DNA from 3 places in the Robertmurraya beringensis genome. Region 3 is predicted to be linked to each of the others. Evidence: riboswitches for the same ligand, from Rfam matches in the RefSeq annotation. Region 3 holds a riboswitch; each other region holds the start of a gene.

Region 1 (7,900 bases), on a different contig from region 3:
TTTTCAATTTACCAAATTCGGCTGGGTCCAGTCATATGGTTCCCGTTGTGTCAAGCCACCTCTTATTTATGGGGATGTATCCTTTCAAGAACCGATGACTGTCAAAGAAACGGTATATGCCCAGTCGTTAACAACCAAGCCTGTAAAAGGAATGTTGACAGGTCCTATTACCATTTTAAACTGGTCGTTTGTACGAGATGATATTTCACGCTATGAGGTTGCTAATCAAATTGCCCTGGCGCTTCGAAAAGAAGTGGAAGTTCTTGAGGAAAATGGAATCCGTATGATTCAAGTGGATGAACCAGCCATTCGTGAGGGGCTACCACTAAAACAGGAGAAAAAGGAAAGTTACTTAGATGCTGCGGTTTATGCTTTTAAACTTGCCACAACATCCGTACAAAATGAAACACAAATTCACACACATATGTGTTATTCAGATTTCAAAAATATCATCGATGCCATTACAGCGCTTGATGCGGATGTTATTTCAATCGAAACATCTAGAAGTCATGGTGAATTGATTCACGCCTTCGAAGAACATACGTATGACAAAGGCATCGGTCTCGGTGTCTATGATATTCATAGTCCACGTGTACCAAAGCTTGAAGAACTGACAAGAAACATTGATCGTGCCCTTCAAGTCCTTAACCCAAAGCTGTTCTGGATCAATCCTGACTGCGGGTTAAAAACAAGAGGGATGGATGAGACCATTGCTTCACTGAAGGTAATGGTAGAAGCAGCCAAACAAACGAGAGAAAGATTGCTCGTGATAAAAGGATCATAATTTAGATATGGTATAAAAAGAAAGAGCCTATTTTGAAGAATGATTGTTCAGAATAGGCTCTTTTCCTATATAGAAAGAAGAGACGGCATTTGGGATTTTTTCAACCAACAAACTTTACAAAATCAGCCTTTTATAAAACCTCACTTATTTGTGATACCGTTCACCGCCTCGGACAAAAATGAGGTTCTCTTGGATTTATGAGTTCTCGAGTAACCAGCAAAAGCCAAATAAGCGGAGATTTTTCCGTTAGATGCAGAATCGAGCTCGTTTCGGGTTAATTAAGGCGAAGTTTTCCGCCTATGCAAAGAAAAATCCCCCATTTTCTATTTTTTCGAACCATTAGGCGGAATCTCTCCGTCTATTTCAGCCTTTTTAAGTAAAAGTTACTAATTAAGTGGAATTTCTCCGTCTATTTTTCCGCTCGGGTTCTTTACCTGATTCCCCAACAGTTAAGCGCATACGTCAATTCTTGTGTCTTTTAATAAGAAAGCACCTGAATGGAAACATACTAGTAATAAAAACAGGCTCTTTCCCTTAAGCCATATATAATACAATCTCTTGTTTCTTCAAGGAAGCCTGTACATCAATAATCCGCTGATTACCGCTTCCGCGAAAACGTTTCTGCGGTACCATTTTCTCGATTAAAAACTTTCCGTCCACTAATACGTCTACTTCCCGTAGAAATTGCTGTACATCCGCATTCCTTTCAGACCAACGTAAAAGTTCTTCAAATGTAAAGCCTGTATACGACCAAATATTTAATCCCCTTGCTTTTACACGTTTCACTAATGAAAATAGCTCTTGGCAATAAAGAAAAGGTTCTCCACCGGATAAGGTTAATCCATCTAAAAAAGGATTCTCCATCATTTGGTTGTAAATATCATCTTCCACATAAGGTTCACCATAGTCTTTATCCCAGGATTCTTGATTATGACATCCAAGGCAATGATGCGGGCACCCTGATACAAAGAGAACCGCTCTCCACCCTACACCATTCGAGATAGAATCAGAATAGAAACCTCCGATTTTCAATTTCGTCCCCCCTGCCTTTTATGAATGAATCACTCGATCTAGTAATTCCGCTTTTTTACCATCATTCCACTTGCCTGTTGTACCAACCAGGTATCCAGTAATACGTTGGATAACATCCAACCGATCGCCATGACAGTATTCACATATGGTTGCATCGGCATCGCTTGTTTCGTGTCCACAATCTATGCATCGACAGATCGTATGATTTAAGCTGAAATAGCCGATATCTAATTGATGGGCCATGAGCACCATTTTTTCGATCGCCTGCCAGTTTTCTAATGCTTTTCCATCTAATTCAATATACGCAATATGTCCACCTAACGTTAAGGCATGGTAAGGTGCTTCAATGGTCATTTTCTTAACCGCCGACAAGTGATGCCATACTGGGACATGGTTTGAATTGGTATAGTATTCTCGAGTATTGATTCCTTCTACTTCACCAAAACGTTCTCGATCATGTTTTGGGAATTTTTTGCACAACGACTCGGCGGGTGTAGCAAGTAAGCTATAGTTAAGTTGAAATCGTTCTTTAAGTTCCGTACATTTATCTCGCATAAAAGTGACGATTTCCAACCCTTTTGTTTGTGCTTCAGCTGATTCTCCGTGATGTTTCCCCTCTAAAACGAGTAAACATTCCGCTAATCCAATAAATCCAATCGCTAAAGTAGATTGATTGATTACTTTTTCAATAGTGTCTTCTGGTTTTAATTCACTTCCACCCCGCCATAAATATTTTATGACCGTTGGGAACTGTTTCACTAAAGCTTGTTTTTGAAAATCAAAGCGGGTTTTTAATTGTTCACCCACTTCTTCTATTAAGTACTCAAGTTTCTCATAAAAACGGCTCCATTTCTCACCTTCAGAAATTCCTTCTTTTTTAACTTCTTCCCATGTCTCTAATGCGATTCGCACTAGATTAATAGAAGTAAAGGAAGCATTACCCCGACCAACGGAAGTTTTTTCTCCATGAATATTTTCAAATACACGAGTACGACAACCCATGGTAGCTGTTTCATACAGATAACGTGTTGGATCTCCGGCACTCCATTTTTCATGCTGATTAAAAGACGCATCTAAATTGATAAAGTTTGGAAAGAAACGTTTTGCCGTTACGCGACAGGCTAATCGGAATAAATCATAATTAGAATCGCCCTCTTTCAAATTGACACCGTCTTTCACTTTAAAAATTTGAATGGGAAAAATAGCTGTTTGCCCATAACCAACACCACGTTCTGTTGAAAGGAGTAGCTGCTCCATCACACATCGTCCCTCTGGAGAGGTATCTGTCCCATAATTAATAGAAGAGAAAACGACTTGATTCCCGCCGCGCGAATGAATGCTGTTCATGTTATGTATAAACCCTTCCATCGCCTGATACACCGTATTTATCGTACGATTTAACGCATATTGAATGACTCTTTCCGCTCCGGTCAAACCGTCCAAATCATTTTCCTTATAAGCAGAAATAGGTACAGCCTTTAATTTGTCAAAATCACTTCCCGTAAATTCACAAGCCTTCTTTAATTCTTTTTCATAAGTTACTTTAACAAATGGAGCCATATAGAAATCAAATGCTGGGATGGCTTGTCCTCCGTGCATTTCATTTTGAGCAGTCTCGAGAGAAATACACGCCATTATTGCCGCCCCATGAATCCCCTTGGGACGACGTAGTGCAGCATGATTCACCTCCATTCCATTCTTGAGCAGTTGATCAAGCGGATGTTGTAAGCAAGTTAAGCTTCGAGTTGGATAATAATCCAGATCATGGATATGGATCGCTCCCGTTCGATGCAAGAAATGATGTTCCGGTTTCAGCAATTCGGCTGTCGTATAAGCTTTTGTTGTTTCACTTGCAAACTTCATCATCATACCCGAAGGTGTCTCCGCACTCATATTGGCATTTTCCTTCGTAATATCGTTTGATTCCGCTCTAATAATTGATGCAATCGTTTCAAATGATTTTCCATTTCTAGCTTTCGTTCTTTCTTCATGGTATAAAATATAGGCAGTTGCTACGTCCAATCTTTCATTCTTCACTAGTTCCATTTCAACAATGTCTTGAATTTCATCTACTGAAATTTGCCTTTGTTGAATTTGTGTATGTAAAGCATCCAATACCTTTTGAGCTAGGTTTGTTGTCATTCCTGGTTCTGTAGCTTTTTCAGCCTTTTCAACAGCCTGTATGATTTTTTCAGGGCAAAACGGAACAATACATTTATCTCGTTTGATTACTTCTTGTAAGGTATTCATCATTTGCAAAATCATCACGTTCTTTCGTAAAAAGTATGTGTAAGAAAAGAATGGCGGTTGATTACCTTTTTAATAGGAAGATTCTCCAGTAGGTCAGATTGTTTTAGCATAAAGTTTCATAAAACCCCTCTTTTTGTCGTCAAATAAAAAAGCTATCTCATTGAAAGAGATAGCCTAAAATGGAAACGTTCAGAAATAAAAAAATGGATACGTCTCCATTCCTCAATCCCCGAAGAAATGATTCATCTGTTTTATATAGGCAGGTCTCCTGGCTTTGCTTCATTCTCCGATTCCCTTCCCATGCAGTTGCATAGTGGCATTGAATCATCGTCAGCTTCACAGTTGCGGGGACAGCATCGGAATTACACCGAATTTCCCTATTAAACTACATATAGTAGTACCTGTATAAAACGAACACCATATATTGTTTTCAATAGAATCAAGTGTACCACCCTTGAAATGGAAAGTAAATCTATAAATAGGAAGTTCACGAAAATGTAAAATTTAGACTTCTTATTCATGTACCCTCAAAGGTTATTGATGATATGTTAAAAGAGTTGCATACACATAGAGATCAAATAAACGATTTGCTTCACCATTTAACCATGACCCCGGATATTGTTGGAATGAATCCGATACATGAAATGTAACCGAAAGATATCTCTAGTACCATCCTTACTTTGTTAGCCAAAAAAATAAAGCATTACCCCTGATTTGAGGTAATGCTCTGATATTTTTTACATCATTTAATTTAGGGATGTTGCACTTTTCGTCTTTTGTCCTTTAAAAATAAGTTGATCCAGTGCAAAAGCATTAGAACCTGTTAGAGCAAGAGATACGGCCATTACTAAAAATGCTAAATCCAATTCATATCCAGCCATTTGACCATTTCCTAAAAAACCTGCCGCTAATTTCACTTTTAAGATGGCTCCGAGCATAAGTACCGCAAAAAGAACGGAAACCCATCTTGTAAATAACCCAAGTACTAAGGCAAGTCCTCCCACAACTTCTATTAAAGCCACACCGTAAGCAAGAAACCCTGGAAGCCCTATGCTGCTAAACCATCCTACCGTATTTTCAATCCCACCTTGGAATTTAACGAATCCGTGAATAAAAAAGATGATTCCTAATACTACTCGTAAAATGACAGAACATAATTCAAACTTGTTTTCCATTTTTCTTTTTCCTCCGTGGTTTAATTTTGTTTTGAGATTACTTTTTTGAATCTCCAAACTCTGATTAGAATTGGTTAATTATTTAAATCAGCTAGAATCCATTTCATCAAGTCTTGTTGGTTTTCTACTGAAATTGTATGTCCTTCTGAATAGGATTGAAAAGTAACTTGTGACCCTAGCCCTTGGAAAAACACATGACTGTCTACTCCCCATTCATACGGTAGTACGTTGTCAAATTTACCGTGAGAAATAAACAACGAAAGCTGATTAACAGGTTTCATGTTGTATTCTTCTTTAACGAATCCAGGAATATAACCGCTTAGGGCAACAATCCCCTTGATTCGGTTCCCCAATGTTAAGCCAAGCGTCATGGACAAAATCGCTCCTTGACTAAATCCAAGTAAATATATGCTATCTGGGTTGATTGGATAATTGTCAGTTGCATAATCAATGAAGGTAGTCAACTCACTGATTGCATGGTCAAATGCTTCTCTATGTGGTTTACCAAAGCCTTGAATGGTAAAGTATGCAAAACCTGGTGGTTGAGCTAAAGGACCACGAACGCTAAAAATGTAAAACGTATCTTCTAGTCCCTGAACAAGCGGCAGCATATTTTGTTCATTACTTCCCATACCATGCATCACAAAAATAGCAGGATAGGTTTTATTTGGCTCAATTTGAGATGGTTTACGAAGTTCATAAATCATTGGTGAATTCAATATACCTCATCCCTCCTTAAAATATTTACTCATATAGAAAACAATTCTCTATTAGAAAACACCTGAACAAAAAAATTGTTTCTTAATATGAATACTTGTTGTTTATAAGATAACAACCAAAGATATAGTATGTCAATAGTTTATTTGCTAATATATAATTATGTTTCATAATTGAAAACATTGGAGATGATTCGTCTGGATATTGGAGCCAAAATTCGAGCCATAAGAAACAGAAAAAAAATCACCATTTCTCAGATGTGTGAAGGAACAGGTCTTTCTAAAGGATTTATTAGCAATGTAGAGAACAACAATACTTCACCTTCTATTAATACATTAAGTACCATTGCAACGTTTTTAGATGTCCCTCTACCCTATTTACTGTTAGAAAAGAAGCAGCATATGCGTGTGGTTCGGAAAGAGGAAAGAACCAATTCTTCTTTTAATCATTTAAAAATTGAGCACTTAGCATCCAAAGGCGGACTGAGAACGATGATCGTTGAATTCCCCCCAGGAACTTCCATTGGAGAACCTCATTCACACGAGGGAGAAGAGTGTCACTTAGTTTTGGAAGGAAAAATACTGGCTGAACAAGGAGAGGATTCATTTATTGTAGAAGAAGGTGATTCCTTTAGTTGGAATGCGAGTGTCCCCCACTACGTTAAAAACATTGGAGATAGTAAAGCCGTAGTATTTATTTCTATCTATTCGGAAACTGAATTGATAGATGTATTATGATTTTTAAAAGGGACGGTTCCTTCGCTCTTGTTAGAAGCAAAAGGAACCGTCCTTATTTTTCATGTTTTACTCCTTGGTGGAGACTCTATTAGCAAAAACCACCAATTACCTTTATAATATCCAAGTATAATACAGGCTCTGCTACTTTTTGTAATGACCTTAAAGTTAATGTCTTTTGTTGGGGAAAGGTATCATTTAGTTTTGTTGTTGGTACAATGTAAAATTCCCATTGGCTAGTATCCTGTGGATTAATAATAGTAGGATCCTTTTCTTTCATTAGACAAAAGACATAGATGTCTGCATTCCTTTTGGCATCTGGACTATATTTATTTGTTTCGTAGTCAAATTCCTTTTTATGCCCGATGCTAAAGCTGATCTTCGATGGTTTACCACTATACCAAGCCTGAATGTAAGCAGCTGATTTCACCTCTATTTTCTTATCTTTATAGATCAAGTCATAAGCTTCCCATTCTATTCTGGATTGATTTACAGTCCCAAGTGCCGAAGCAACTAAAAATTCTGCAAATATCCCTCTTAAATTATTTGTTAAGATGTTGTAAAATCCCCATTGCCAAAAATCTAATATGGTATATTCAGTCCCTAATACCTTCTCACCTTGGCTTAGTCGGATATTTGGATTCATCCACTGCACTTCCTTAATAAAATGTCTATCTTTGCTTGTGTACTTTTATAAGTTACCTAAAAATTGAAAATCTAATCCATAAACAAACAGTAAAACTGTCTTGAAGGCTTACATGTATAAACTGCTCAAATCATTAACTTAATTTCAAAAAGATTGCCGAGTGCAGTAAAAAGTTAAATCTTATGGTCAGGTAAAGCCTAAATAGGAGAATAGTAGGGATTGCTTCATTAACTTTAGAGCTAGCTTAGGGCTTTCTTATCCACAACAAAAAAACCACCGTTTCTTGGTGGTTTATAGTACCTTTTCTCTTTTTTCTTCTTCGTAAACTCTTTCCGTTACAAATTGCTTTAATAGGGTTTGGTAAGGAATGCTTTTGATTGCAGCTAAATGTTGTAATCTTTCTAACAAATCCTCTTCGAATCTTATATTAATTGGTTTTGTACTTGTTGAGGTCTTTCTAGGGGGTGGTAGGTCATCTTCGTCATCTTCAGGAATGTAACTGTCTTCTAGCAGTTCTTCGCTCATTCTATGGGTTTCCCAAAACTCAACTGCTTCATCTTCG
Region 2 (5,169 bases), on a different contig from region 3:
AATAATTGATGCTTTCTCTTCCTTTGTATAACGTTTACCATTATTACTTTTCATGTCGATCAACCTCCGTGTATGATTTAAACTATACACTAAAGTTCCCTACGACATCTATCCTAACAGAGGGGGGTACAGATTCAAAAAATTGTACAGCAGATTTAGAATTAGAACCCGCCTCATTACAAAGAGATTTAACTTCTTCTAGTTCTGATGTTAATGTAAGATACTCCAAAACAACATTTAACATACTATTATTCATTAACTGTTCCCAACAGTGTGCTAACTCACCAGCAGTTAACTTGGCAGCCTTTCTATTATCCATATAATCAATTCCTTTTTAAGATTAATTTTATATTCTTTAACAAGTATCTGGAATTTTTTTATCAAATATGTAATATTGCATGGAAAATTAATAATTTTTGGTTTGTCAAGGGAGAAATCATAACTAAAAGGGCTTCATATATTCAGCATTGGGGGACTTTAGTTGAACAAAAAGGGATGGATGAATACAGTTATGAAGCTCCAATACCATTTCCATTTTTTATAGTGAATCAATTTTGTGTACTTTAGAGCGATTACTTCAAAAAATATTATTAGAGAAGTATGCAACAAATAATATAATGCCTTGATATAAGTATTTTTGTTTTCAGGATAAAGAATGTTGAACAATACATTCCATGCAGGAAAAATAAAATATTCAAAAGTAAAATTGCTTTTTATTGTTTTTTTGAAGAAGGTTCTGATGGGATATTTTATATTACCTTTTTCAACAACAAGTGCCCCCATTAACCAGGTGACTACCTGTGTAAACAGGAAAACTACATGTGCTTCACGTATTTTTTTCTTCGGTACAAATTTGATTAACAACATAAACATTATTATCCAAGAAGATATTTCAATGATTTTTTCTTTCTTAAATGTCATCCCTTTTAGGGAAGTTTTTCCTATAAAAATTATTGCTATTCTAAAACAAAGAAAAATGAGACTTTGATGAACAATTCGAAAATGCTGAGCACTATTAAGCTAAAGAAGCAGTTTAGAACAAGGATGCTTTTCTAATAAGAAATCGAAGGGGATGACTATGGAAAATTGGTTAACTGATATTATTAGTGAGTTTAGGTATGTAAGATGACCGTTATTCAAACTTGATAGATCTACATGAAACTCTTCACAGGCTCGTACATCTGAAAGATATTAATAAAATTAATTCTATTCTTGATGATTTACAACTGAACAGCAAACAAAAGGGAAAAGTAAATGAACTCAGAAGTTTATGTAAAAAACTATACGATTTGATTGAGATTAAACTAATTTCACTTGAGTACATAGAATTGAATGAATTGGATTAGTTGGAACGCCGTATACGGTGAAAGTCGCACGTACGGTGTGAACAGGGGGAAAAGGGAACGATAATCTCAAACCCTTACCTATCTGTTTCTTAAAGACAATAAAACCAAACAGAACTTCCGGTTTTATGAAAGTTCTGTTTATTATATTTATATCAACATTAAACATTAACAGAGCATAGTGTTCTTCAGTCCGTTCTATGAATTTAAATGGGGTAATTTCTAGAACTGCTGCTATTTTAAAAAGAGTATACATTTATATAAATTTGATTGATTTTCAATAAGACAGTTTTCCGTAATCGGGACATTTAATGAAATAACTTTATTATTCATTATGGTTAGTAAGAACAATATGGGAAAACATATGTTAATAAAAGATTTAGAAACGGTTCTTCTAATGAAGAAGGACTCGTTTCGTTTATAACTCTATCAAATCCAGCTAAATAATGGTCACTTAACTATTTAGTTTTATTGCTTCCCCAATTGTCAGTATAAATTAAATTGTCTATTGGTATTCGTTTTCCCCATCCGACTGTCTCTAATACAGGTTGTTCTTGAAACTGATGTGTATACCCAACTGACATCAAACCGATAGGCTCGATATGTGGCGGAATATTAAGTATTTTTCGTATGTCTTGTTTCTTATAAAAGGAAACCCATCCAACTCCAAGCCCTTCAGCCCGAGCAGCTAACCATAAGTTCTGCATAGCACATACTACCGAATAGGCATCTGTTTCTGGTATCGTATTGCGCCCCAGTACATGATCCCCGTTCCTTGTCGGGTCACACGTAAAACAAATCGTAACAGGTGCCTCAAGAATACCTTCAAGTTTTAGCTTAGGATACAACAAAGACCGATCATCTTCAAAATATTTTCCTGCTACTTGTATTTCTTTAGAAACAACGTCATGTAATTGCTGTTTAATTTCGTCTGAGCGAACCGCAATGAAATTCCACGGTTGCATAAAGCCAACTGAGGGTGCATGGTGTGCTGCTTTTAAGATTCTGTACAGTTTTTCCTCCTCAATTGGTTGCTTTATAAATGAACGAATATCCCTTCGGCTATAAATTGCATTATAGACACCTTGTTTTTGTTGCACATCAAACTCATGAAGAGTTGCTATTTGCAATGTAGGTTCTGTAGGTAATATTTCAGATGTCTTCGCTACTTCTGCTGTACCTTTTACCGAACCATCAGTTGAACCAGAAACGCCTGCTTGCTCGAATGTAGACATTTCATTTGCAATTTTAATAGCTGATCTCACAATGGGAAGTGCAATTGCCGTCCCACTTCCTTCTCCAACACGAAGGTTTAGATTAACAAGTGGCTGTAATCCTAAAAGTTTATTTACAAAGATATGACCCGGTTCCACTGATTGATGTGATGCAATAAGATAATGCACACATGCGGGAGTCATACGAACCGCTGTCAACGCAGCCACAGCTGTGATGAAGCCATCTATTAAAACAGGGACTCGTGCTGCTGCAGCACCCAACACAATCCCAGCAAGTCCTGCTATTTCTAATCCCCCGACTTTTGCCAAAACGTCAATCGGATCAGCTGGATTGGGTTGATTTATTTCAATTGATCTTTTAATAACGTTGGCTTTTTTTACTTTTTCATCTGTATTTATTCCTGTTCCAAACCCAACGACTTGATCAACAGATAACTGCCCGAGTACGGCGACCATCGCACTACTTGCTGTGGTATTTCCGATTCCCATTTCTCCAAGTGCTAAAAGTCTCGCACCTTTCTGTATAGCTGACTGTGCTACCTCAATTCCTACTTCTATCGCCGAAACTGCTTCTGTCCTTTCCATAGCTGGTCCTTGCACCATGTTATTTGTTCCAAAGCGTATTTTTCTGTTGATTAAACCTGGAAGTTGCAACTCTCCATTAATCCCTATATCAACAACCTGAACTGAGGCATTTGAAGCTCGGGATAAAACATTGATCGCTGCTCCACCTGTAATAAAATTTCTAACCATTTGCTGAGTAACTTCTGATGGATAAGCTGAAACTCCTTCTACAGTTACACCATGGTCTGACGCCATTAACACTACCATTGCTGGGTCAATATTAGGTTGTGCATTTCCAGTTATACCTGCTATTTTAATCGCTAGTGATTCTAACAAGCCTAAACTTCCGAATGGTTTAGTTAGTGAGTTTAAATGTTGTTCCATTTGTTCCTGAGCTTTTGTGTTCAAACCATCAATTAAACTAATTGTTTCCTTTAATTTTTTCATAATTAACTTACTTCCTCCTTTAATGGTAATTCCCGACCATACAAAAAAAACCCAGCTTAAATAAGCTGAGGTCTTGCCATAACCACATTGTAGAACTTCTCTTAGGCAGGTCTCCTGACTCCGATTCATCACATGCTGCGCCTTCCCAGTTTCCCAGTGGCATTGCAGCAGCTCCTCGACTACAGTGGCGGGCTCCGCGTTGTTTTAAACTTCCCTATTCTCCTATACTTAGGCACCTAATGAAGACATTCTATAAAACTACGTATTAGTAAACCATAGAATAGTTAAAATGACAATCTTTTCATGAATCGTATTTTTATCGCAAAAAAATATAGTTATTTTTCCTAGAACTTGTGGAGAAGATTGGAGGTACACAAAGTGGTTACATGGTAGCACTTTGCCTTTAATAAGATTGTAGCGGAAATTGAATGACAGATAATAAATTTGTTAATGTTCGTAGTGAATTATGAAATTGATTATTCAATTAAAAAACCTTATTTTATTAAAAACGCGGTCCTCACGAAATTGTTAGGTGGTGCATTAGGAGCGAAGTTCACAGGCTTTTCTTCACCCACATCGTTTATTATAGGGGCTGGGATGGTATCAAGAGGAGAAGTTGCTATAATTATTGCAGCAACTGGACTACAAGAAGCTCTGTTACAACCATAATACTTCACTTCAATTATTATTGTAATAATATTTACGACTTTAGTTGCACCTCCAAACCTCCAATGTTAAAGTATTTAATACAAGGGGAATAAAAAAGGAATATATTTGTTCAGGTCACTTAATAGTTGTCACTGGCAACTGAATTAAAAAGGAGGGCATTCCTGTAATAAAGCTAAGTTTGTGAAGATATGCACTTATACTATAGTCCTTTAGTTGAAGAAGGTAATAAAATTGGACCACACATATTTAGATATGTGTGGTCCTTTTAGTGTCAACTATTTCACTTTCCTAACCTAAATATAATCATGTTCTATAAATATATGTACGATCGAGATGTTACTGGACTAGTAGCTGAGTAAACAAATCGGATATTTTTACAGCGTTACACAAAAGTGAATCAAAATCGGCAAAAATAGGTGCTTAAAGAGGAATTTAGGGATATGTCAAAATAGGAGTGGATGTTAACTGAAGGAATTTATTAGAGGTTTTATAACGAAATCACTTAAGGATGCCTTTGTATTAGTGTTTTGGGATAAAGTCAAAGTGTAGAAATTGAAGAGTTTTATGTCAGGATAAGGAGAGAAGGGTGATTCTCTTCTTTTTTTGAATAGAGGTTCTCGTGTATTTTTATATTCTTGGAAAAAATTATATAATAAAGTTAGCGAATATTGTCATGAGGAGGCAAATTATGTCGGTTAATCCTGTTAATAATCATTTAAAATCTTTAGCTAGTAAACTGGTTTTATCAGAGAAAGAAAAGGCAAGTATTTCAACATCAATAATCACCTTATCAAGAAGGTTAAATCTATATTTTGAAGGTGGGGAACTACATACTCATTTTCAAATCGGATCTTATATAAGAGGTGCTTTCGACATAATTCGACCTCCTTTTAGGAAGTATTTCCAAAAAG
Region 3 (7,900 bases):
GTTAATCTTGGATCTAATACGACATATATAAAATCTACAATTATATGGACAGTGACAAATAGACATGAAGTAAACACTACATATCCTTGAATGACTGGATAATCTCGCATATTAATGGCATCGATTATATACTTTCCTAACCCAGGCCAAGAAAAAATAGTTTCTACAATTACACTTCCAGCTAGCATAAATGCTAAACTAGTCCCAAGCATGGTTAGCACTGGTAGAAAAGCGTGTTTAAAAATATGAAAAATAAAGATTCTTGTTCTTGAAATACCTCTCATTTTTGCAGCCTTAACAAAAGGTTGATTGTTCAGCTCGAGCATATTTGTTCGAAGGATACGAGCATACACCACTCCCAAACCCAATCCCAGGGTTATAGCAGGTAGCACAAGGTGTTGTAATGTTCCACGACCCATAGAAGGAAACCAACCAAATTGAACAGAGAAAAAATAAATAAATAGAAATCCCAACCAAAAAGTAGGAACGGAAGAACCGACAATGGCCAGCATTCTTCCCACTAAATCCAAGCAGTTATTAGAATAAATAGCCGTAGAAATCCCCAAAATAATCGTCACTAAAAACATAACAAGTAATCCAGCGAATGCCAATTCCAACGTCGCGGGTAGCCTATATACTAATTCCTTTACAACGGGTTCTTTGGAAACATAGGATGTCCCCCAATCCCATAAAAAAGCGTCTTTTAACCAATGAATATATTGACTCCATAAGCTCTCTGTCAAACCTAATTCTTCTCTTAAGGCTATCAATGCTTCTTCAGATGCTGGCACATTATGCTTGGTTAATAGGATATATGCTGGATCACCTGGTGCTAACCTTAATAATAGAAAAGTGAAAGTAGATACGAAAAAAATCACGAAAAACAAATGCAATAAACGGGCTAACCCATAACGAATCATATGCTTCCCTACTTACTTATATCAAGCTGGGAGTGAATATAGTAATACTCAATAGGATGTGGAGTAAACCCTTCCACCCCTTTTTTAGCACTAAATACGGTCTTGGGATGAACAATAAATGATTGTGGCACGTCATTAATAATCAAATCTTGAATTTCAATCGCTACCTGATCACGCTTCGCTCGGTCAGTAGTTTCATTTAATTCATTGATTTTCTGATCAACGATTGGAGATTCATAGTTACTAATATTAGATTCACTACTTGATTGATAGAACATACTTAAAAAGTATTGCGGATCTCCAGTATGCGCAGTTAGCATGCTATACATGGATAAATCCCAATCTTCATTCATTAACGCTTCATCAATATTTTCTACTTGACGTATACTTACTTTTATTCCTTGTTTCAATAATTCACTTTGAATTACCTCCGCCATAACGGTTAACTCCGGACGTTGTGGAAAGGTAAAAAGTGTAACATCAAATATAGTCCCTTGCCTTTCCCAAATACCTTCTTCATTTTTCTTCCAACCTGCTTTTTTTAGTAACTCACTACTAGATAACGATGGTTCTAGTTTCGCAACATTCCCAAATGAGAATACTTCCGGAAAGGGACTTTTTGCTTCTGTACCTGCATTTAGCATAATAGATTGAACAATCTCTTCACGTGGAGTATTCAAATCAACCACTTTTCTAAGAGCTAATTCCTTAAAAAATGGGGAATTCATATTAAACATCAACATATGAGTTCGTAATGATGGAGTGACGTATACTTCAAATTTTTCATCCTTTTCTAATACTGCCATGTTATCAATCGGAATATCTGTCGCACCATCCACATCACCTGATTGAAGTGACATTAATCTCGTAGTTCCTTCTGGAATATACTTAATGATTACTTCAGACAATAGCGCTTGTTCTCCCCAATAATCTTCAAATCTTTCCACAACAAGGGATTCATCTTTTTTAAATTGTTTAAACGAAAAGGCTCCTGTAAGAGCAGGATAACGATTCTCATCATCTATAGTGCTTACATCCGCGATCATTGTAGATGGATCTGCTAAATGAGGAATTAATGCTGCGTTCGCTTGTACAGTGACAATTATTAACTCATGTGCGGATACAACCTCTATGGTTTCAATGTTCAAAAGGTCTTTTACTTTTGGATCCTTCTCTATCGAGCGCAGTAAGGAATTCTTTACACTTGACGCATCCATCGCTTTTCCGTTGTGAAAACTAACATTCTCCTCAAGCTTAAATCTCCATGTAGTAGCATCTTCTTGCGTCCATTCTTTCGCTAACCACGGATTAACTTGTAAATCTTCATCCAACTTTACCAATGTTTCTCCTGTTCCTGTACGCATAACCTCCCAACTATCACTACCATGGGGGTCAAGACTTTGTGGACTCCAAGGGAATGCCAGAGTCATTTTTTTATCTTTTTTAGGGGAATCTCCAATTCCAATAGTTTTTTCCTGGCTACATCCAGAGAACACGATTAGGAAACAAACAAAAAAATACACCATTTTCCCCTTACCATATTTACCCATAAAAATACCTCCATTATTAAATAAAAAAAGCACTTCCAACCGTAATAACGAAAGCGGTCAGAAATGCTTTTCATGATAGAGGGGAATAGGAATCTCACCACATCCAAACTCATTGATGTTGGCATGTATAAGAAGATCCTTTATCAGCATCCTAACCACCTCCCTAAAATCCCGTAGGTCAATCGGCGATGTTAAAATAGGCAGGTCTCCTGACTTAAGGAAACATTCAAACCTTCCCAGGAGTACCCCAGTGGTATATTTGAATGTTCTTCACACTATTGTGAAATTCCCATTACAGTGGCGGGTCCGTGTCGGCATTTAACCGACTTCCCTTTTAAGCGGATAAAGTTATATCTAGCACCTATTTCCAAAACATTATTAAGATGTACTTAGTAATTTAATTTCAATTCCGAAAACCTTCTTCTTTTTACTGACCTATTCCCTTCCAAAACCAGTTGACTATCCTCTAATTATGGTGATGATGATGTTCATACCCATGTTCTTCCGCATATTTACGGAAATTTTCTAAATCTTGCATTCCAGTCGATGTACCGTTTAAGGCCTGGTTCATACGTTCTAACAGTACCGTTCTTAACTTTGGATGATAGCCAAAATACTGTGCTATATCTATTGATACATGCGGATAAGACTCTTTAAACTGTTCGGCCATTTTATTCATTCTTTTCATTAAAATGCCCGTAAATAAAAAATACGGCAGCATGATGATTTTTTTTGCGCCCAATTTAATGCAGCGTTCCATCCCATCCTGCACAGTTGGCGTCGTTACCCCCATAAAGGCACTTTCAACAATAGGTACATTTAATTTCTCCCACAATAATCTGCTAATTTTATAAAAATCACCATTAGCATATGGATCGCTGCCGCCTCGTCCAATTAATAAAATGGCCGTATCCTCATGCTTTTGCTCCACATCAAAACCTGTTTCAGTAAGTCTTGTTTTTAAAATTTCAAAAACTTCCTCATGAACACCTATCGTTTGGCCATAGGTAAATTGAACATCTGGGAAATGCTCTTTTGCATGTTCAATTTCTGCAGGAATGTGCAATTTTGAGTGTCCTGCATGTAATAAAATGATGGGAATTACATGTATTTCATCCGCACCTTTTTCAACACATATCTGAATCCCATCTTCAATATTTGGTGTTGCAAATTCTAAAAAGCATGTTTCTACTAAAAGGGCTGGATCAATGTATTCTTTCATCTGCCCGATAAATTCGCGAACCTCTATATTTCCTGCCTCCAGCCTGCTACCATGTCCAACAAATAATACAGCTTTTTTAATTGGTCCATTACCTTTCTTGTATTTTTCAATTCCTTTTATGCGGTCTTCGCTGCGCTTCCGCACACCGTGCTCCATTGAATAAATGATAGCATCTTGTTCAACTGCCTCATGAACAATATCACGAGCGGTTTCTTCATGTTGAACCGAATACCATGTCCCTTTTGGGTAATCAATTACTACGCATTTATCTTTACAGCGGCCGTTACATCGTGTACGGGATGTATGAATATGCTCATCCAAACGGTTTTTACGGATTTCATCACGAATTTGCTGCGTGACCTCTTCAGCTCCTGCTGCCATACAGGTTGCCCCATTGCAAATAAGTAAGTGACGCTGCATTTGTGTTAAATCCCATGTCGTCATAAAGTTACCTCCCTCTCTCCATCATCTTGGACCCTCTATATCTCTTTGTTATATCAACAGAGCCTCCGATTAAAGCACGTATATTAGAGGTTAAAACGAAACTTAGTCATGTAACTTCACAGGCTCCCAACTAATGATCGCAGCATAGAATGTGTGACGGTATACATACTGGCCATTCTCCATAGCAATAAAACCTTCGAGTGATGCTTTCACATGTGCCATATCAAACTGGGGTGATAAGATTTTTTTGCTTTGTGCTTCATATAATTGCTGCAACGTATCATAACGATACTCACGCTCCAGCTTGAGCATTTCACAATTTGCAAAAATCCCTAACTGATACAGCATATTGACGATGGTAATATAATCACGGCGAGGATATTTAATGTAATAGCCAAACTGCTCATCTAAAATAACGTAATGCGGCTGAATAGGTCCTGTTGTTAAGCCAATGATGGCTCGCTTTTTGGCAAGCCGGTTCATTTTTTTCAACGCCGCATTCATTTCATACATACGATAAAAGCAGTTCACCCCAATAACAACATCATGTTGCTCAATTTGCGCTTTTTCCCATTTACTATGAACGAACCGAACATTTGCATCGTTTTCAAAGTATTGTTTTAAATAATCAAGCACACTTTCAGAACCATCCACTAACGTTAATCTTTTGACGTTTTGACGGAGTTGAAAGGTATAATTGCCCCAGCCCGGCCCCATTTCAATACAAGATGCATTCTGCGGGATATGCTGTTTCATTACTTCGTAAATTTTTTTTGCATAGTTATCTGTTTGCTTGTATGTTTTTTTCCTCATGGACTGAGCCCAAAATGCTTCTTCCAGTTCATCATCAATCATTCGTTCTGGCATCTTGCCATGCCAGTTTAACATGCCTTCTTTCCACAGCTTTTCAAAATCAAAGCGTAAAGGGGATCCTTTTTTCATTGAACTTTCTCCTCAATCTCGACAACCTAAATGGACAATCCTTCTCTGGTGAATTGGGTGCCTGTTTGTGATTTAAATATGGCGTCCTCAATGCTTAAAACTCAAGCCCCTTCATCGCTTTAACATCATGATCAGTATAATAATGTTTTGTAGCATCAATCGTTGACACTAAATCAGCTAAAGCGAGTAAAGATGGATGAGCAGAACGGCCTGTGATTATTAGGTGCATCGTTTTGGGACGGTTTTGTATGGCCGCTAACACCTCATGTAACGGCAATACATCATCGATTGGAAAACGTGTGATGGCTAACGCATTATTCAACTCATCCAGCACTAAAACATCTGTTGTTACATCATTTAGCTCTTCTTTTACTGTCTGCCAGGCTTTCGCCAGTGCTTCGCGATGCTCCTCCGGTGTTTTCGTCCATGTAAAACCGACACCTAATTGCACGGTTTCAATACCGAGTTTTCGCAGGGCAATTTGTTCACCATATGTACGTTCAGGTGATTTAATAAATTGAAAGTATTTCACCTTCATGCCGCGGCCAATTGCACGTAATACTACACCAAGTGAAGCAGTTGTTTTTCCTTTGCCTTCTCCTGTGTAAACTAACAACATCCCCTGTCGAGCCATGTACTAACCTCCCTATAACCACGTTGTTTTTTCTGCAAATGGTGTACGCTTTTTTACGGAAGTAATCTCTTCTGCAGGGTAACCAATGCATAACGTGCCTACTAATTGCTCTTCATCCGTTGCACCAATAAAATCATGTAATGCTGTATCATGCACTAAACCGACACCGCGTGTACGCCATACCATGCCTAAACCCAGCTGTTCGGCTATTAACCACATCGACATAATCGCACTGCTGACTGCAAAGGTATTATCTTTGGTTGCTCCTTCATCTCCAGCCACAATGGCTGATGTCACCACAATGACAAGCGGTGTTTTTGTGATGGCTTCCATTGAGCTTTCCACTAAATGTGGTTTTGCTGGGAAACGCCTTTGTAAATAATCAAGCGCCACCTGCTCATAACGTTTTAAGCTGTCGCCCTGTAATACATAGAAATGCCAGGGTTCACGCATACGGTCATTTGGTGCAAACGTTGCTGCTTCTAATAACGTCTCAATTTTGTCCCGTTCCACTTCGCGAGTTTCAAATTGGCGAATCGCTCGGCGTTTTTTTAATACATCTAACATAATTCATGCTCCTTTTCTATAAACCAGGCAATTTGATCCCGTACACTAACCACCTCGCCAACTAAAATCATAGATGGATTTGAGATACGATGGATTTGAATATCTTGTGCAATCGTGGAGAGATTGCCTGTAATTGTACGCTGATTTTTGGTTGTGCCCCATTCAATGACAGCAACAGGGGTTGTTTCACTTTTGCCATAGGTTATTAAGCTTTTCGTAATATGAGCGATATTGCCTATGCTCATATAAAAAGCTACTGTATCAATTTGAGCAAGCGCGGACCAATTTAAAAAGTTCTGCTCCTTTTCTTGACGGCCATGACCAGTAACGATCGCAAAGCTTACGGCATGATCACGATGTGTCACAGGAATCCCAGCATAAGCAGGCGCAGCAATCCCCGCTGTAATACCAGGCACGATTTCAAATGGAATATCTGCTTGCCGTAAAATTGCGGCTTCTTCTGCACCACGCCCAAAGACAAATGGGTCACCGCCTTTTAAGCGGAGAACCTGCTTACCAAGATTGGCTTGTTCCACTAGCACACGATGAATTTCATCCTGAATCAGTCCATGCCTGCCTGGTTCTTTTCCACAATAAATCAGCTCGGTGTCTGCTTTCGCATGTTTTAGTAATTCCGCATTCACCAGTCGGTCATATAAAATCACATCCGCTTGCTGAATGCACTCTAATCCACGAATCGTCAATAGTTTTGGGTCACCAGGACCAGCTCCTACAATATATACAAATCCGCTCAACGTATTTCTCCTATACGCTGCCGCAGCCACGCTTCACATTTTTGTTTTTCACCTTGTTCCATCCATTGTAATAACTGTGGATTCAGGAGCTCTGCTAATAGCTGTTTTTTCGCATCACCCGTAAACACTTGTAAAATCCGCTGACGTGCTTCCCTTAAAAATGAAACATACTGCACGTAATGTACTCCAAATTGCTCTTCTAATTCCGTCTTTACTTGGCGGGTCAGACCTGGACTTGCTCCAGACGTCGATACAGTCAATACGAAATCACCACGGCGAACGACGGCTGGGTTGATGAAATCAACACGTCCTTTTGCATCCGCACGGCTGAGTAATTGCCAATGCTGTGTCGCTTCTTCCACTGCATTATTTACCTCTTCGTCATTTGTTACGGCGAAAACCAGTAATGCATCATCTAAATCAGCAGGTACAAATGTCTTTTCTTTCCAAGTCACAAACCCTTCATTGATGTAGTGCTGCAATTTTTCGGTTACCGTTGGGCTTATCACTGTCACTAGTGCCTTTGTTGGCAATAGTGCTTCTACCTTTTGACGAGCTACATGACCACCCCCAACAATAACAACCTTTTTATAGTCAATATTCATTAATAGTGGGAAATAATTCATTGTTTATCCTCCAAACATGCTGTCAGCCAATTTTTCACAAGCTGTGGATTTGATGCGAAATGAAAGTGTGTATAACCAGCAACAATATTTTTATGAAGATAACCTTCCTGCTGAGCACGAAAACGGCCTTTACTAAAATAAGCTGGTGATGTATGTTCCCCCTCATAAGTCGAGTAATGGAACTCATGACCTTTTGCCTGCTCCTCTTCATTGATTAGAAAGTTGCCTGGTACACCTGTA

What was found. A riboswitch is a leader RNA that binds a small molecule or an ion and turns the genes downstream of it on or off. The one in region 3 is predicted to bind cobalamin.
Region 1: linked by a shared signal. The riboswitch ahead of ACFFHF_RS08540 (anaerobic ribonucleoside triphosphate reductase) and the one ahead of ACFFHF_RS09745 (ABC transporter substrate-binding protein) in region 3 are both predicted to bind cobalamin.
Region 2: linked by a shared signal. The riboswitch ahead of cobT (nicotinate-nucleotide--dimethylbenzimidazole phosphoribosyltransferase) and the one ahead of ACFFHF_RS09745 (ABC transporter substrate-binding protein) in region 3 are both predicted to bind cobalamin.

What each region holds. Positions count from the first base shown of each region.
Region 1 covers NZ_JBHLUU010000025.1:30,314-38,213, forward strand. Annotated here, with positions in the region: gene metE (5-methyltetrahydropteroyltriglutamate--homocysteine S-methyltransferase) at 1-784, shown strand, start outside; gene nrdG (anaerobic ribonucleoside-triphosphate reductase activating protein) at 1,319-1,816, opposite strand; gene ACFFHF_RS08540 (anaerobic ribonucleoside triphosphate reductase) at 1,835-4,069, opposite strand; cobalamin riboswitch at 4,308-4,486, opposite strand; gene ACFFHF_RS08545 (DoxX family protein) at 4,813-5,241, opposite strand; gene ACFFHF_RS08550 (alpha/beta hydrolase) at 5,316-5,960, opposite strand; gene ACFFHF_RS08555 (helix-turn-helix domain-containing protein) at 6,156-6,695, shown strand; gene ACFFHF_RS08560 (hypothetical protein) at 6,784-7,338, opposite strand; gene ACFFHF_RS08565 (CopG family antitoxin) at 7,630-7,900, opposite strand, start outside.
Region 2 covers NZ_JBHLUU010000079.1:1,281-6,449, reverse strand. Annotated here, with positions in the region: gene ACFFHF_RS12225 (DUF3231 family protein) at 83-319, opposite strand; gene ACFFHF_RS12220 (CBO0543 family protein) at 478-867, opposite strand; gene cobT (nicotinate-nucleotide--dimethylbenzimidazole phosphoribosyltransferase) at 1,802-3,589, opposite strand; cobalamin riboswitch at 3,677-3,844, opposite strand; gene ACFFHF_RS12210 (cation:proton antiporter domain-containing protein) at 4,040-4,258, shown strand; gene ACFFHF_RS12205 (SMODS domain-containing nucleotidyltransferase) at 4,947-5,169, shown strand, end outside.
Region 3 covers NZ_JBHLUU010000027.1:114,561-122,460, forward strand. Annotated here, with positions in the region: gene nikB (nickel ABC transporter permease) at 1-920, opposite strand, end outside; gene ACFFHF_RS09745 (ABC transporter substrate-binding protein) at 929-2,470, opposite strand; cobalamin riboswitch at 2,653-2,850, opposite strand; gene ACFFHF_RS09750 (CbiX/SirB N-terminal domain-containing protein) at 2,937-4,136, opposite strand; gene ACFFHF_RS09755 (methyltransferase domain-containing protein) at 4,239-5,078, opposite strand; gene ACFFHF_RS09760 (cob(I)yrinic acid a,c-diamide adenosyltransferase) at 5,173-5,712, opposite strand; gene ACFFHF_RS09765 (nitroreductase family protein) at 5,725-6,279, opposite strand; gene cobA (uroporphyrinogen-III C-methyltransferase) at 6,273-7,034, opposite strand; gene ACFFHF_RS09775 (precorrin-2 dehydrogenase/sirohydrochlorin ferrochelatase family protein) at 7,031-7,660, opposite strand; gene ACFFHF_RS09780 (cobyrinic acid a,c-diamide synthase CobB) at 7,657-7,900, opposite strand, start outside.